3 regions of the Vreelandella gomseomensis genome follow, and region 2 is predicted to be linked to each of the others. Evidence: predicted binding sites of a transcription regulator. Region 2 holds the regulator's gene; each other region holds the start of a gene.
What was found. Region 2 encodes LexA, which represses DNA repair genes until DNA is damaged. Its sites were predicted from a motif close to TACTGTNTANNTANACAGTA; they were not measured.
Positions count from the first base shown of each region.

Region 1: the regulator LexA is predicted to act here: its motif matches at 2,315-2,334, upstream of uvrD (DNA helicase II).
Region 3: the regulator LexA is predicted to act here: its motif matches at 2,236-2,255, upstream of QC815_RS12145 (LexA family protein).

Region 1 is NZ_JARWAI010000003.1:185,834-191,580, reverse strand. Features, by position in the region: gene uvrD (DNA helicase II) at 65-2,263, opposite strand; gene hexR (transcriptional regulator HexR) at 2,510-3,364, opposite strand; gene QC815_RS04990 (PA3496 family putative envelope integrity protein) at 3,618-3,836, shown strand; gene QC815_RS04985 (sodium-dependent transporter) at 3,946-5,289, opposite strand; gene QC815_RS04980 (DUF72 domain-containing protein) at 5,453-5,747, opposite strand, start outside.
Region 2 is NZ_JARWAI010000004.1:37,427-43,173, reverse strand. Features, by position in the region: gene moaC (cyclic pyranopterin monophosphate synthase MoaC) at 1-634, shown strand, start outside; gene moaE (molybdopterin synthase catalytic subunit MoaE) at 636-1,088, shown strand; gene QC815_RS06005 (ribonuclease J) at 1,120-2,715, opposite strand; gene purU (formyltetrahydrofolate deformylase) at 2,976-3,830, shown strand; gene lexA (transcriptional repressor LexA) at 3,827-4,489, opposite strand; gene QC815_RS05990 (TetR/AcrR family transcriptional regulator) at 4,733-5,410, shown strand; gene QC815_RS05985 (L,D-transpeptidase) at 5,388-5,747, shown strand, end outside.
Region 3 is NZ_JARWAI010000008.1:143,680-149,426, forward strand. Features, by position in the region: gene QC815_RS12130 (Smr/MutS family protein) at 1-9, shown strand, start outside; gene QC815_RS12135 (patatin-like phospholipase family protein) at 17-1,030, opposite strand; gene QC815_RS12140 (alpha/beta fold hydrolase) at 1,027-1,941, opposite strand; gene QC815_RS12145 (LexA family protein) at 2,279-2,722, shown strand; gene QC815_RS12150 (Y-family DNA polymerase) at 2,733-4,076, shown strand; gene QC815_RS12155 (sodium-dependent transporter) at 4,038-5,501, opposite strand; gene QC815_RS12160 (YbfB/YjiJ family MFS transporter) at 5,586-5,747, opposite strand, start outside.

The DNA of each region.
Region 1 (5,747 bases), on a different contig from region 2:
AAGGCCCTCTAAACGGCGCCCGGGGGCGTGAGTAATGACGCATGAGCGATGGGTCGTGAGTGGTTTACAGCGGCGTTAGCTTAGCAAATCCCAGCACCAGCCATTTGACGCCTTCGCCCTCAAAGCTGACCTGCACCCGGGCGCGGGGGCCCTCGCCTTCCGCGTTAAGGATAACGCCCTGGCCGAACACCGGGTGCTCGACTCCCTGGCCGACGTGCAGGCTGGGCAGATCGTCATGGCTCTCGACGCGTTGCTGGGCGTACGAAGGGCGCGAGGCGGTGACCGGGCGTGACACATGCCCGCGCAGGCGCACTTCTTCGAGCAGGTGCGGGGGTAATTCGCGCAGAAAGCGCGACGGGCGCGGAAACACTTCCTTGCCGTGCAGGCGGCGGGTTTCGGCGTGGGTGAGGTAAAGTTTCTGCATCGCCCGGGTCACGCCGACGTAACACAGGCGACGTTCTTCCTCGAGCCTGCCCGGTTCCTCCAGGGACATCTTGTGGGGGAACAGGCCTTCCTCGACGCCGGCGATAAACACCACGGGAAACTCCAGCCCCTTGGCCGAGTGCAGCGTCATCAGCTGCACGCTGTCTTCAAACTCCTCGGCCTCGTGGTCCCCGGCATTGAGCGCCGCTTCGGACAGGAATGCCTCCAGCGCGGCCATGCCTTCACCGGCTTCCGGGGTTTCGAAGGCATCGCCGTGGGTGAAGGCCCGGGCGGCGTTGACCAGCTCCTCGAGGTTTTCCACCCGCGCCTGGCCTTTCTCGCCGCGTTCGCTCTTGTGATGTTCGATCAGGCCGGTACGCACGGTCACGTGGTCGATGATGTCGTGCAGGGCGAGCCCGGCGGCGTCGTTATCCAACTGCTCGATCAGGTTGGCAAACGCCTGCACGGCGTTGCCTGCGCGGCCTTTCAGCGTACCGTCGTGAATTGCGTCGTGAAGCGCCTGCCACAGCGGGATGCCCTGTTCTCGGGCGCGCAGGCGAACGATTTCTACCGTGCGAGTGCCGATGCCCCGGGTGGGCACGTTGATCACCCGCTCCAGCGATGCATCGTCGTCGCGATTGAGCAGCAGGCGCAGGTAGGCCAGCGCATTCTTGATTTCCAGCCGCTCGTAGAAACGGTGGCCGCCGTAGATGCGATAGGGCATGCCCTGGCGGATCAGCGTTTCCTCCAGCAGCCGCGATTGGGCATTGGAGCGGTAGAGAATCGCGATATCACGCCGGTTGAGCCCTTCGTCGACTTTTTCCTTGATGGTGTCGACAATGAAGCGGGCTTCTTCAAGGTCGTTGAAGCCGGCGTAGATCGAGATGGGTTCGCCTTCGACGCCGTCGGTCCATAGCTGTTTGCCCATTCGTTCGCTGTTGTGGCTGATCAAGGCGTTGGCCGCATCGAGAATCGCGCTGGTCGAGCGGTAGTTCTGCTCGAGGCGGACGGTGTGGGTCTGGGGAAATTCCTGCTCGAAGCGGCGGATGTTCTCGACCTTGGCCCCGCGCCAGCCGTAGATCGACTGGTCGTCGTCGCCGACCACGGTCATCGGCGTTTGCATGCCGGTGAGCAGCTTCAGCCAGGCGTACTGGAGCGTGTTGGTGTCCTGAAACTCGTCGACCAGCAGGTGACCGAAGCGCTCGCGATAGTGGGCCAGCAGCGCCGGGTTGTCGCGCAGCAGTTCCAGGCTCCTGAGCAGTAGTTCGCCGAAGTCGACCAGCCCGCCGCGCTCGCAGGTGAGCTGATAGCGTTCATAGAGCTCGACCATCTGGCCCAGGTAGCCATCGCCGTCGACATTGACCTGATGGGGGCGCAGGCCCTCTTCCTTGCAGCCGGAAATGAACCCTTGCACCTGGCGCGGCGGGAAGCGTTCGTCGTCGATGGCGTAGTCTTTGAGCAGCCGTTTGACCAGCCGCAGCTGGTCGTCGGCGTCGATGATCTGGAAGTGTTGCGGCAGCCGCGCATCCTGCCAGTGGGTACGCAGCAGGCGGTGGGAAATCGAGTGGAAGGTGCCCACCCAGACATGGCGCAACGAGATACCCAGCAGCGCTTCCAGCCGGGTACGCATCTCGCGCGCGGCCTTGTTGGTGAAGGTTACCGCCAGCAGCGCGTAAGGCGACAGCCCCTCCGCCTGCATCAGCCAGGCAATACGGTGCACCAGCACCCGCGTTTTCCCAGAGCCCGCGCCTGCCAGTACCAACAGGTTGCCCTGAGGGGCGCTGACCGCTTCGCGCTGGTCGGAGTTGAGCTGATCGAGTATCGCCGTGACGTCGTCCATATAAGCCGCTGCCGGGTCGAAAAATGGGCCGTCAGTTTAGCACAGCCAATGAACTGGCTGTGTATACAGGCATGGCATTTGCACGACTCAGTGCCGAGGGCAGGTCTCCGCGAGGGCGCTGTGAACCCATCCCTGGGCGCTACTTTCGCCATCTGACCGCCATGGATGGCGGAAATGCCGGAAATGTCGGGAATATTTTCCGGCCATGGCGAAAAACCCTCGCTTCAACCTGCCCTCGGACATGGGTTAGGAGTCTTCCGGGAAACGCAGCGAGTTAAGGCTCTTCTTCACCGACTTGAGCTGCTCGGCGAGTTTCGGGCCACGGGTCTTGGCGACGCCCACCGCCAGCACGTCGACCAGAACCAGATGCGCGATGCGCGAACTCATTGGGGTATAGATTTCGGTGTCTTCGTGCACATCGATATACAGCGGCAGCGTGACTTCTTCGGCCAGCGGCGAGTCGCTGGGGCACAGGCCAATCACCGTCGCCCCCGCTTCCCTGGCCAGGCGAACGCTGGCCACCAGCGCCTTGGTGCGCCCGGTTTGCGAAATGGCCACCACCACATCGCCTTCCTTGAGCGTCACCGCCGACATGTTCTGCATGTGGGGGTCGGCATAGGCGGAGGTGGAAATCTGCAGGCGGAAAAACTTGTGCTGGGCGTCAAAGGCCACCGCCCCTGACGCGCCGAAACCGTAAAACTCGACGCGGTTGGCCATCGCCAGGGCATTGACGGCGCGGCCCAGGGCATCGTTGTCCAGGCGGTCGCGCACCGAGAGCAGCGTGCCCACCGTCGAGTCAAAAATGCTGTGGGAGAACTCGGCGACCGAGTCGCTATCGTTCATCGAGAACTGGGCAAACTGGCTGCCGGTGGCCAGCATCTGCGCTAGCTGCAATTTAAAATCCTGGAAACCGTTGCAGCCCAGGGCGCGGCAGAATCGCACCACCGTTGGCTCGCTGACCTTCGCCTCGGTGGCGAGATCGACAATCCGCATGTGGATGACTTCTTCCGGATTGCGCAGGACAAACCGTGCCACTTTCTGCTCGGAGCGTCGAAAGTGCTCCATGCGGCGTCTCATTTCATCAAACAGGGCGCGACTCACGTGTGGCTCCTTTAATCAAGCGGCGTAGCGTTATGTGCCAGGCGTGCGCCCAGTATGCCTGAGTGACGCACTGAATGGGCAATCATTGTATTGCGCCTGGGTGGACGGCAGCGGCGCCAGACGGTTGTTTCTCGAGCTGGTCATCATTTTGTCAAGTAGGCTATAGTAAAAAATGAAGTGCCGCACTGCATCATCCAACAGTCGTCACCGATGCAGGTGGACGAAGGCATATTCACCTGGAGGAACGTCGATCATGCGAAACGTCGAACGGATCACCTCGTTCAAGAGCGAATTGCTCGATATTTTCATGAGCATGGAAGTGGACGAACACGCCGAGCGCCGTCGTAGCGCCGCACAACGTAATCTGCGCGCACGGCGGGGGATAGAGCTGCACCGGGAGTTTCAACAGCTGTCGCGGGATATCGCCCCCTTGCCGGACGCAGACGAACGGCAAGAGAGCGAACTGCACTGAACTGATCAACCTCCCCAACGGCCAGACGGCTTGACCGGCCGGGCCGTTGCAGGAACGCTCATCAAGGCGCGCAGCGCCCTGCGCCAAGCAGGGCACGAGTGGCCGGTGGTTAGAGAATGCCGGCCAGGAAGACCGCAATCACGCCAATCGGCGCGATAAAGCGCGCGACGATATTCCAGACGCTGAGCCCTGTTGCGGACAGCGCCAGTTCCTGCTCGACGCTCTTGCGATCCAGGCACCACGCGACAAACACGACGGCACCGAGGCCGGTAAGCGGCAGCAGAATTTTCGCGGTGAAGGTATCCAGCAAGTCGAAGATGTTCAGTCCGAAGAACAAGACATCCGACCATAGGTTGAACGACAGCAGCGCTGCGACACCCAATAGCCACACCACAATGCCGCTGACCAGCGTCGCGGGAACCCGTGACAGCGAGGTGCGCTCTTCAAGCATCTCCACTGTGGGTTCCAGCAGCGAAATCGCCGAGGTCAGCGCGGCAAACGTCAGCAGCAGGAAGAACATCAGCCCGAGTACGACACCGCCGGTCATATTGCCAAACGCGATAGGCAGGGTGACGAAGATCAGCCCCGGGCCTTCGCCAGCGCTCAAGCCATTGGCAAACACGATGGGGAAAATCGCCAGACCGGCCAGCAGCGCAATGGCGGTGTCAATAATGATGACCGTGCGTGCCGTGCTCAGCAGGTTGACGTCTTCGCCCAGGTACGAGCCGTAGGCCATCATGATGCCCATGCCCAGCGAGAGCGTGAAGAACGCCTGGCCCATGGCGGCCAGCACCACACCGCCGTCCAGCGCGCTCCAGTCGGGGCTGAACATGAACGCCAGCGTTTCGCCGAAGTGGCCGGTGGTCATCCCATAACCCACCAGAATCAGCATTAAAATGACCAGGGCGGGCATCAGCGAGCGCACGGCGCTCTCCAGCCCCTTGGTCACGCCGCGGGCCACAATGCCGATGACCAGCAGCATGAAGGCGCTATGCCAGAGCAGCAGCGTGCCGGGGCTGGCCAGCATGCCGTTAAAGATCGCGCCAATGCTGTCGGCATCCTGGCCGCTGAAGGTGCCAATCACTGAACTCAGCGTATAGTTGAGCGACCAGCCGCCAATCACGCTGTAGAACGACAGGATCAGAAAACCGGCGAGAACGCCGCTGATACCGACCAGCGCCCACCCCTGGGACTTTCCACTTTTCCTGGCCAGTTCGCGCATACTGTCGATGGGATTTTTCTGGCCGCGCCGACCGATCATCCATTCAGACAGTAGAATCGGCACGCCCACCAATGCCACGCAGGCAAGGTAGACCAGCACGAAGGCTGCACCGCCGCTTTCCCCGACCAGATATGAGAAGCGCCATATATTCCCGAGGCCCACCGCAGAGCCTGCGGCGGCGAGCACAAAGGCCATTTTTGATGACCACTGTGCATGTGCAAGTTTTGCCATACATCACCTGTTAATTAATTGATTGTAATGAGTCGTTGTCGGCGCGTTGCACCGCGTTTCGAAAGCAGCATGGGCAGAGGATTGCCCGCGTGATGTTTCGAAAGTACGCGCAATTTATCCGATCAGTGGCGTGCATGCCAGTCAGCTGCTCCAAAAAGCCGGGTCAAAACAGTTGGCTCTGCTTCTCATCCGCAAAGTCACCCAGGGGCGGCAGCGGGGTGTGCGCCCGGAGGTCGTTATACAGCCGGCGGGCGAGGCTGGGGGACTCTCGGTTATCGGCAGTATGCACAAATAAAAAAGGGGTTTTCCCCTGATTTATCCACAGGGAGAGCTGCGATTTCCAGGCGTTGAAATAATCAATGTTGATCGTTTTGTCAACATGCCCGATAAAACGAATCACAGGATGATTCGCTGTTGAAAGCACGTGTAATGGGACTTTCGGCTTTTCCTGCTGGGCA
Region 2 (5,747 bases):
CATCGCCGGCATTCAGGCGGCAAAACGCACCCACGAGCTGATCCCGCTTTGCCACTCGCTGGCGCTGTCGAAAGTGTCCATCGAGTTTGATGTAGATCCGGTGGAAAGCTGTGTGCATGTGACGGCAAGCTGCCGCTTGAATGGACGTACCGGCGTGGAGATGGAAGCGCTGACCGCTGTCTCTGTTGCCTGCCTGACGCTTTACGACATGTGCAAGGCCGTCGACAAGTCCATGCGCATAGACGCCGTACAGCTCGACAGCAAGCGTGGCGGGCAGCGTGGGGAGTACCAGCGTGAGGCCGCGCCGGAAGCGGCCGCCCCGATTGTGACCGGCCAGGGCGCCGCAGGCGAGGTCAGCCTGGGTGAGCGCTGTCATTCTCCCTGTGTGCTGGTCAAGTTCCTGGCGGAGCTACGCGAGCAACTGGGTGAAAACGAGCGCGTCGTGACCTTTGACCAGCTGCCCAGCCGGGATATTGCCGGACTGAAGGCGGCACTGGTAGCCCAGGACGAGCGCTTTCAGCAACTCCAGGACAAGCGTACGCTGTGCGCCATCAACCAGGTAATGGCCAACGATGCCGCCTTCATTACCGATGACGATGAAGTGGCTTTTTTCCCGCCGGTCACAGGGGGCTAGGATGCAGATTACCATCCGCGTGCAGGCAGAACCTTTCGATATGGCCTTCGGCTACGCAGACAGCATCGCCGGGCGAACCGATATCGGCGGGATCGTCAGCTTTACCGGGCTGGTGCGTGACTTCAACGAAACGCCCGATGTGACCGGCTTGACCCTCGAACACTACCCGGGAATGACCGAGGCGACCCTGCAGCGGATTGCCGAGCAGGCCGGCGAGCGCTGGTCGCTCAATGCCGTGACGATCATTCATCGCGTGGGGCATATGCGCCCGGGGGATGCCATTGTCAGAGTGCTGGTGGCAAGCGCCCATCGGCGCGAAGCCTTCGAGGCCTGCGATTTCATCATGGACTGGTTGAAAACCCAGGCGCCCTTCTGGAAGAAAGAGCACGGCCGGCAAGGCGACTACTGGGTCAAGGAGCGGCGCTCGGACATCGACGATGCGGCCCGCTGGTAGGCAACGCCCCGTCGTGGCGCCAACGGTGAGATTACTCGTCAGCGATCGGTGCGGGGAGGTCGCTGGCCATGATCTGCAGATGCACCTCGGGCAGGTGCTGAAGGCGTTCGGCGAGCCAGGCGATCAAGCGCGGCTGAAGGCCAAGTCTTAAGTCGGCCAGCGTATCGGCGTGCAGGTCGGCCAGTTGCTCATCCAGCCATTCGCTGAAGCTGTCTTCATCAAGCGCATTGGCGCCTGTGTTGTCGAGCATCAGGCGGCCGATGCGTGCCCAGCCGGTCTCTGTCGCGCAGACCGGCAGCGCCAGATACAGGCTTCCCCGGCGTGGATGGGTGCTGGTATCGCCTTCAAGCCCCGGGTGAGGGACGACACTGTTCTGGCTGACGATGCACGGCGGCTGAGGGTAATGCTGTTCGTGCTGCAGCCCCTGCTGATCAAAGCGGATCATGTCGCCGTTGACCGGTGCCAGCGGGGCGTCGATGCCGAGCGATGTTGCCAGCCGCTGATGCGCCTGCTGATGAAGGCTCTCGCCATGGACGGGCAGTAGATGCTGCGGCGATAGCCACTGATAGAAGCGCGTCATCTCCTCCTGCGCGGGATGCCCGGTGGCATGCAGTTCTGGATGGTTGAATTCATCGAAGAGCTGGACGCCAAGCTGTTGCAGGCGCTTTTTCAGCTGCTCGATCGGCCGCTCGTTGCCGGGTATGGCTTTAGCAGAAAAGATCACGTTGTCGCCCGGCTGTAGATCAACGTGGGGATGACGCCCCTGGGCGAGTCGCTGCAGCGCGGCGCGCGGCTCGCCCTGGCTGCCGGTGGCAATCACGACGACTTCATCGGGGGGAAGGTATCCCAGGTCGTGGGCGGGCACCACCGCCGGAAAGTCATCCATATAGCCGAGGCCCCGCGCCACACTCACCATGCGTTCCATCGAGCGTCCCATCAAGCTGACGCGCCGTCCACACTGTTCGGCCGCGCGGCCGATTGCCAGCACGCGGGCCAGGTTACTGGCAAAGCAGGAAACGATCACCCGCCCTTCGCATTGGGTAAGCGTCCTGGCCAGCGCGCGGGCCACGTCGCCTTCACTGCCGGAGTGGCCGGGTACGGGGGCGTTGGTGGAATCGCCGACCACCAGGTCGACGGGGGCGAGCGCCTTGAACTGTGAGGAATCGATCGGCGCACCAATGATCGGTTCGGGATCCAGTTTCCAGTCCCCGCTATGCAGGACGCGATAGGGGCCGGCCATGACCAGCAGCGCGCAGCTTTCCGGAATCGAATGGGGCACGCCCAGATAGCGCAGACTGAAGGGCCCGCTTTCCAGCGCCTCGCCGGGTTCGATAACCTGAATGGCGGCGCTGCTCAACTGGTGTTCGGCAAACTTGAGACGCAGCAGGCCAGCGGCCAGGGGGGTGGCATACACAGGGCACTGCCAATGCGGCCATAACCAGGCAACCGCGCCAATGTGGTCTTCATGGCCGTGGGTGATATACAGGGCCTTGGGGGCTATGCCCAGCGCCTTGGGCGTATCCAGGTTGGGCACCTGGAGGGGGGCGTTGGGCAAGTCCTGACGGATCATCATGCCACAGTCCACGGCGATCCAGTGATCCTCGTATCCGTATAGCGTCAGGTTCATGCCGATTTCCCCGCAGCCACCCAGCGGCAAGAGGCGGAGAGGAGGGCGACGACGGGGACGAATATGAACGCGCGGTGGATGCATCAGAATCTTAAAGCCTAAAAAGTAATGCCTTAACTATACGGGATGGGGTGGGCGGCTAACAATGACTGCGGTAACGGGCGGTGATTGCGCGCCTGGCATTGGGTACAATAGACGTTTGTTGAATGCCCGGGGCGGTGAAAAGCGACCCCGGGTGCACACCGTCAAGAGTATTTATCATGTCGCATTTTTATCGGTTGGTGGTTTCCTGCCCGGATCAGGTGGGGATTGTTGCACAGGTGTCGAGTTTTATCGCTCAGCAGGGGGGGTCGATTACCGAGGCGAGCCAGCACTCCGACCTGGAAACCGGACGTTTCTTCATGCGCTACGAAATTCTGGCGGATTCGTTGGACATGTCGGCAGAGGCATTACGGTCGGCGTTTGAGCCGGTCGCCGTGCGTTTCGATATGCAGTGGTCGTTGGTGGATACCCAGCAGCGTCGCCGCGTGGTGCTGATGGTCTCGCGGGAATCCCACTGTCTGGTCGATCTGCTTTACCGTTGGCAGGTGGGCGAGCTGGACTGCGATATCGTCGGGGTGATTTCCAACCATGACGATATGCGCTCGTTGACCGAGTGGTACGCGATTCCCTATTACCACGTGCCTGTCAATCCGGCGGATAAAGCCGTTGCCTTTGAGCAGGTTCAGGCACATATCGACGAGGCGCGAGCCGACTGCATCGTACTCGCACGTTACATGCAAATTTTGCCGCCGGCATTGTGCCAGCGCTACGCCGGGCAGGTGATCAATATCCACCACAGCTTTTTGCCTTCCTTTGCCGGCGCCAAGCCCTATCACCAAGCCTATGAGCGCGGCGTCAAGCTGATCGGTGCGACCTGTCATTATGTGACCCAGGAACTGGATGCGGGGCCGATCATCGAGCAGGACATCCACCGGGTGAGCCATTGCCACACACCGACGGATCTGGTGCGTTTTGGCCGCGATGTGGAAAAAGCCGTGCTGGCACGGGGTCTTCGCTGGCACCTGGAAGACCGCGTGCTGGTTCATGGCAACAAAACCGTCGTGTTCAGCTAGCCAAGCGCCTGACCATTGCCACCGCGGATAACCCCGACGCCCACGCCCTCGATGTCGAGCGGTTGGGTGCGTAAATCAATAGTGATCGGCGCAAAGTCGGGGTTTTCCGCGATCAGGGAGACGTGGTGTCCGTCGCGTTTGAAACGCTTGACGGTAACTTCATCGTCCAGTCGGGCGACGACAATCTGGCCGTCGCGTACTCGCTGGGTGCGATGTACGGCGAGCAGGTCGCCTTCAAGAATGCCGACGTTCTGCATGGAAAGCCCGCGCACGCGCAAGAGGTAATCCGCCCTGGGCGTAAAGTAGTCGGCGGGCAGCGGGCAGTAACGGTCAATGTGCTCGGCGGCCAGAATAGGGCTGCCCGCAGCGACTTCGCCGATGATCGGCAGGCCGGTGCCGGGATCCGCCGCTGCGGGCTGGCTATCCGGGGTGTCCTGGGGCTCCTGATTGGGCAGGCGAATACCCCGTGAGGTATTGCGGATGATGCGAATGACCCCTTTGCGCTCGAGCGCCCGCAAGTGCTCTTCTGCCGCATTGGGCGAGCGAAAGCCCAGTGCCTTGGCGATTTCTGCCCGGGTGGGTGGATAGCCAAGCTCCGCCATGGTCTTGACAATAAAGTCGAACACATTCTGTTGACGAACGGTTAACGGCCGTGACATATCAGTCTCCAGCGTGGGTAAGTGGACAGGCAGCGTTTCTATAGACCTATCAGTATGTGGTTAAGTATACAGTATGTTCCCCTGTCCAGTACATATCTGCTTCCAGCCGGCTAACAACATGATGTGCAAAGGGATGCGCCGCCGTTCTAGGCGTGATTTAACGCCCATCAACCGTTGAGAGGGGCAACGTGATAACGTAGTATCCTGAGATTGTTTAAAACATCCGTTTTCATGGAGAGCAGCATGGCTCAATCGGATACCGTGACGCGCATTCTGGACACGGCGGAAGTGCTGTTTGCCGAGCGCGGCTTTGCCGAAACATCCTTACGCAATATCACCAGCAAGGCGCGGGTGAACCTGGCGGCGGTAAATTATCATTTCGGCTCAAAGAAGGCGCTCATTCAGGCCGTGTTTGCGCGTTACCTCGATCCGTTCTCCGAACGTTTCCACAGCGCCCTGGACGCGCTGGAAGCACGTTACGAAGGCCGAGATATCCCGCTTGAAGTGCTGCTCGAGACCATGGCCACCACGGTGTTGGAGGTGCCCGCGGAGCGTAATAGCCTGAAGGTGTTCATGCGCCTGCTAGGCCTCGCCTACAGTCAGGCCCAGGGGCATTTGCGTCGCTACATCCAGCATGAATACGGCGATGTATTCAGCCGTTTCACCGAGCTGGTTCGCCGCGCCACCCCCGATCTGCCCGACGCCGAACGCTTCTGGCGGCTACACTTCATGTTAGGTACCGTCATCTTTACCCTGTCGGGGTTGGACGCGCTGCGCGACATTGCCGAAAAGGATTATCACCAGCAGGTATCGGTTCGCGACCTGGTGCGTCGACTGCGTCCTGTCGTGGTGGCCGCCATGAATGCGCCCTTGCCCGACGAGAAAGACATGGAGCCTCATGCAGACACCGTCGCTCACTGAGCTGCCGCCCCGTGATGGGCTGTGGATCGAAATTGCTACGCAGACGCAGCAGCTGCGCGCCTGGGAAGGCGACACCTGCCGTTATCAGTGTGATGTATCGACGGGACGCGCCGGGGTGGGCAACCAGGAAAACAGCGGCAAGACGCCCCTGGGATGGCACTATATTCGCGCCGCGATTGGCCGGGAGGCGCCTGAAAATGCGGTGTTCAAGGGCCGTCGCTGGACAGGCGAAGTGTTCACCCCTGAACTGGGCAAGGCGTTTCCCGAACGCGACTGGATCCTGACACGTATTTTGTGGCTCTGCGGGCTGGAGCCAGGGGTCAATCGTGCGGGGCAG
Region 3 (5,747 bases), on a different contig from region 2:
GGACAGTAGCTGCCAGCTACCCTGCCGCGTCCGAGGCAATATTCGGCATTCTGCGCTCCAGGGCCTCATCGGCCAGATGTCGGCCCAGCCGGATCAGATCCTTCGCGCGGTGGAACTCGTAGGTGCTGCAGACCGTCTTGGGAACTTCGATCAGCACATCCGGCGGATAACCGGCAATTTTGTACTTGGCGAGCGCTGCCTGGGTGATATCGAACGATTCGAGAATCATGTCCAGCTTGCCCCACTCGCGCTTGCCGCGCATTTCTGGCGTTTCGTCGCTGGCCTCCTGCTCGTCGCTGCTGCCCAGCCCATCCCAAAGCCGCTTCGTCGCCTCGCGCACATCGGCCATCCAGCCGCCAATGTTTTCATCACGCTCAAGCTCAAGCGCCGTGCGGTTATCGTCCTCCGGCTCATCGGGCAACAACGCTTCCAGGCTGATCGGCTGGGGGCTATGCGCGGTCACGTTAACCGCCACGACAAAATCGGCTTCATGGGCCGCGAGTGTCGGCATGATAGGCAACGGATTCAGCAAGCCGCCGTCAACCAGCACCTGATCGCCGACATGCACGGGAGTGATCACGCCGGGCACCGCGATCGAGGCGCGAATCGCGCGCAGCAGCGGGCCGTTCTGAAACCATACCTCGCGCTGGCGCACCAGGTCGGTCGCTACGGTGGTCACTGGGATCGGCAGGTCTTCGATCAGCATATCACCCACCAGCCCTTCGAGCTTGTTCATGACCTTGCTGGCGCGCATGGCGCCCATCGGGCTCCAGGTCACGTCCACCAACCTGAGTACGTCCAGGTAGTCCAGATTGCACACCCATTCGCGGTATTCCGGCAGCTTGCCCGACGCGTAGATCCCGCCGATCAGTGCGCCCATGGAGCACCCGGCGATGGAAATAATCTCCAAGCCCCGCGCCTCGAGCGCTTCGATCACGCCGATATGCGCATAGCCCCGGGCCCCGCCGCTGCCCAGCACCAGGGCTACCTTATTGCCGCTCTGTTCATTGGCGTTTGTCAGTTCGTTCATCGCGCACGTCCTTCTGCGGGGTCAGGCGTTGCAAGCTCATGCGCCGTGATCACCTGGGCGACCTGTGCCACGGCCTCAGGCTCAAGATGCAGGTGATGGCCGCCCGCCACGACATGACGGGTCAACTGCGGCACCGCCTGGCGAGCGTTGTCCGCCCAGTCTCGCTCGCCCAGAATGCCCTGCTCTCCTTCTATCAATAGCACCGGGGCCTGAATATCCGCCAGTAACGCCAACACCTGCGCCGGGGTAAAACGCACCAGGGACGGCTTCAGCAGCCGACTGTCGGTGCGCATTTGGACGTGTCCGTCGGCCGTTGGCGCGACGTTGCGCTCCACCAGCGGGGTCGCCGTGGGCGTATCCAGCGGGGTGACGCCGCCCGCCACGCGCGCGGCCACGGCACTGGCCAGGTCGGGGTAGCGCGGCGCCTGGGAGAGCGGCCGTCGGTGGGCCATCAGCCCCTTGCGTAGCTGGCCGGCCGTTTCGTTGGCGGGCGTATTCAGCGCGCCCAGACCATCCAGCAGGGTCAACCGCGCAACCCGCGCCGGCATGGCGGCGGCCAGCAGGCAGGCCACCGCCGCGCCCATGGAATGGCCAAGCAACGCGACCCGCTCTATGGCCAGATCCTCCATGGCATCCAGGACATCGTGGCAATAGTCCCACAGGGCATAATCGCTGCCCACCGGGGCATGCGCCGAATGCCCGTGGCCACGAAAATCGATCGCCACAATGCGGATATCCAACGCGTCCGAAAGCAAGGGCGCCAGGCGCGTAAAGCTTGCCGCATTATCCAGCCAGCCGTGCAGCGCCAGCCACACGGGGGCATCGTCACGCCCCCAGCTCAGGGCCGCCAGGCGCCCCTCGGCAAGGGCAAGCGGCTGGGGGACGTGAACTGCTGAAGAGGGGTGCATCATCAAACGTATCCTAAACAAGCCAGCCGCTTTGCGCGCGGCCGGGTGACGGCATAAATCACAAACGGTACCATGCCAGCCTGATGGGCCTGTAGAAAATTACCCACGCCTGCCGACGTTACCCTTCTGCTTTTGATGAGGCTTTTATGAAACCCCACCGTGATACCCGTGCGCGCAACTGGGTCTTTTTTATCGCCGTTACCAGCGCCATTGTGGTGGGCCTCTGGCTGGCGAGATAGCCCTTCACAGCGGCGCTTCAAGGCACCCGGCGCTTGCAATTTAGCCCCTCCGGCTGAATACTGTATATAAATACATATTTCAAGCCGTGAGGATGCCGACAATGATTCAGCCCCTATCGCCGGTCGCGCCCGCCTTGCCGTTGATGTCGCAGCCGCTGCCATTTCCGCCGCTGCACGGCCGCGCGGGGATTAGCGGCTTCCCCTCTCCCGCCCAGGATTACGAACCGCGTACGCTGGACCTCAACGTGCGCCTGATCAAGAACCCGACCCATACCTTTTACCTGTCCGCGACCGGCGACAGCATGGAAGGCTGGGGGATCTTTGACGGCGACCTGCTGGTCGTGGATCGCAGCGTTGCGCCACGCCTGGGCCATATCCTGGTCGCCATGTTCAACGACGAAGTGCTGATCAAGCGCTACGCCCTGCATCGTGGCACCCCGCACCTGTGCTCGGCCCACCCCCACTATCCGCCGCTCCCCCTGGAAGACACCGACTGCCAGGTATGGGGCGTTGTGCGCGCGGTCGTTCACGAATACCTGCGCTGAGATGACGACCATGATCGGGCTGGTCGACGCCAACAACTTCTACGTCAGCTGCGAGCGCGTCTTTCAGCCCCACCTGGAAGGCAAGGCCGTGGGCGTGATGTCCAACAACGATGGCTGCGTGATTGCCCGCTCGGCCGAGATGAAAGCGCTGGACATCCCCATGGGCACCCCCGCCTTCAAACTCGAGGGGCTGCGTCAGCGCGGCGCTATTCACCTGCTGTCGTCCAACTACGAACTGTATGGCGACATGTCGGCCCGGCTTGCCCAGCTGCTGCGCGACGCCTGCCCAGACATCGCCCCCTATTCCATCGATGAAATGTTCATCTATCTGGACGGGCTGAGCGAGCGCCAGTGCCATGCCCTGGGCGAAACGCTGCGCCAGCGCATTTACCGCTGCTTGGGACTGCCGGTATGCGTTGGGCTGGCCACGACGCATACGCTGGCCAAACTTGCCAACCACGCCGCCAAGCAACAGCCGCATTTCCAGGGCGTCTGTCTGCTCAACGGACAGGATGCGACGACCAAGACGCTACTGGCGCAAACGCCGGTCAGCGAGGTCTGGGGCGTGGGCCGGCGGCTGGCCGAACGGCTCGCCATTGGCGGCATTTATAGTGCCTGGGACCTGCGCGAAAGCGATACCAAGCAGCTGCGCAAGCGCTTTTCGGTGGTGCTGGCGCGCACCGCGCTTGAGCTGCGCGGCACGTCCTGCCTGCACATGAACACCCTCGACCAGCCCCGCCAGCGCATCATGACATCGCGCTCGTTCGGTCAGCCCACCGGGGTAAAAACCGAGATCCATGCTGCGCTGCGCCGCCATGCCCAGCGCAGCGCCGAAAAGCTTCGCCAGCAGCACAGTTTGGCCCGATCGGTGATGCTGTTTTTGAACACCAATCGCCACCGCCGTGATCAGCCACAGTACTTCCCCCACGCGCTGATCCCGTTGCCCACGCCCAGCGACGATACGCGGGTGATTCTCGACGCCGTGCGCCAGGGCCTCGAACAGATATACCGCCCCCGCTATCGGTTCATGAAGGCGGGCGTGATGCTGCTCGACCTGGTCGATGCCCAACAGCACCAGCTATCGTTGCTGAATGCCCCGGCCCACCACTATCCGCGGTTGATGGCCACGGTGGACGCCATCAACCAGCGCATGGGGCAAGGCACTATCCGCTTTGGCATGACCGATGACGACGCCCCCTGGCAGCTGCGCTGCGCCCATCGCTCCAACCGTTTTACCACGCGCTGGGATGAGTTGATGGAGGCCGGCACCCATCCCGGCGCCATTGCCGACGCCAGAGCCAGGCGCCAGCAGCGCTCAGCGAGCCTGCAGCGCGGGACGCAGCCGCGGGCTTAGGGTTTCACCCAGCGCCACCATGGCGACCAGGATCGCCAGCAGCCAGGGCCAGTGGGCCGCAAACGCCACGCGATAAAGCCCCAGGGCATCGACAAAAATCACCAGGATACCCAGCGGACTGACGTAGCGCACCATGGTCAGCCAGAGCGCATAGGGCAAGGGCGAAAGCCCCAGCTCATCGCGGAAGGTGTGGCTGTTCAGCACAAAGCCGGCCAGCACCACCATGCCCAAGCCACCCAGCGGCATCATCAGGCGCGAGGTCAGGTAGTCGAGCCAACCAAAGACGTTCTTGTCGGCCAGGGTCCACTCGGCACCCAGGTTGAACGACAGCATCGCCAGGGTACTGATCAGCCACAGCACGATACCGGTGCCCCATGCCGCCGCCTTGCGCGACATACCGTGGTTATCGCACAGCCAGGACACCGTTGCCTCGACCATCGAAATCGCCGAGGTGAGCGCGGCCATGGACAGCATCAGGAAGAACAGCGTGCCGAACAGGGTGCCAAACGGCATCGCCTGGAAAGCCAGCGGCAGGCTCATGAAGATGAGCCCCGGCCCTTCGGCAGGATCCATACCGTTAGCAAAAATCACCGGAAAGATCGCCAAGCCGGCCATTAACGCGACTACCGTATCGGCGATGGCCACGCTCAGCGTAGTGCGGGCGATCGAGGTGCCTTTGGGCAGGTAGCTGCCGTAGGTAAGAATCGCCCCGGACGCCAACGACAGGGTGAAAAACGCATGCCCCAGGGCGGCCAGCATGCCCTCGCTGGAGAGGCTGCCCGCATCGAAGGAAAACAGGAAGCGGAACGCCTGAGCAAAACCGCCCGAGAAGACCCCGAAGGCGATCAGCAGCGCGAGCATCAGCACCAGTCCCGGCATCATCCAACTGACGCTCTTTTCGATGCCTTCCTGCACGCCCTTGCCGACAATCAGCATGGTCAAAAGCGTCACCAGGGTGCTCCAGAAGCCGAGGTTCCAGGGGTTGGCATTGTTGGCTTCGAACACCGCGGCCATATCGCCCACGCTGCTACCCGCCAGCCCGCCGGAGAGCATCTTCCAAAGATAGGCAAACGACCAGCCCGCCACGACCACGTAAAACGACAGGATCATGAAGCCGCAGAGCATCGCCATCCAGCCAATCAACGACCACGCCGAGGAGCGGCCGGACTCCCTGACCACTCGGCGAATGGCGTCCACCGGGCTGCCGAGGCCGCGCCGCCCGAAGGCAATTTCGGTCATCATCACCGGCACGCCCACCGCCAGAATACAGGCGAGGTAGACCAGCACGAAGGCACCGCCGCCAAACTCCCCGGTGATATAGGGAAACTTCCAGATATTGCCCAGCCCAACGGCCGAGCCCGTGGCGGCCAGCATAAAGCCCCAGCGGCCAAGCCATTGAATACGAGGTTGCTCAGAAGACGCCATGACCCGCTACCCTGTTGGAAAAAAGCGCATATCCTAGAGGATTTTGCCACGAATGCCCAAGAAATCGTGGCGCGTCCTCGTCGATCAGGTGGCGTAAATCGCCGCTTTGGCGTCGGCGTCGAGACGCTGCGCGGTCTGGTCGACGCGCCGCAGCCAGGCGAGCAACAGCGCCCCCAGGGCTACAAAACCACCGGCCAGCCAGAGGCCGACGCTGTAGTGACCGGTCGCCTCCGCGAGCATGCCGGT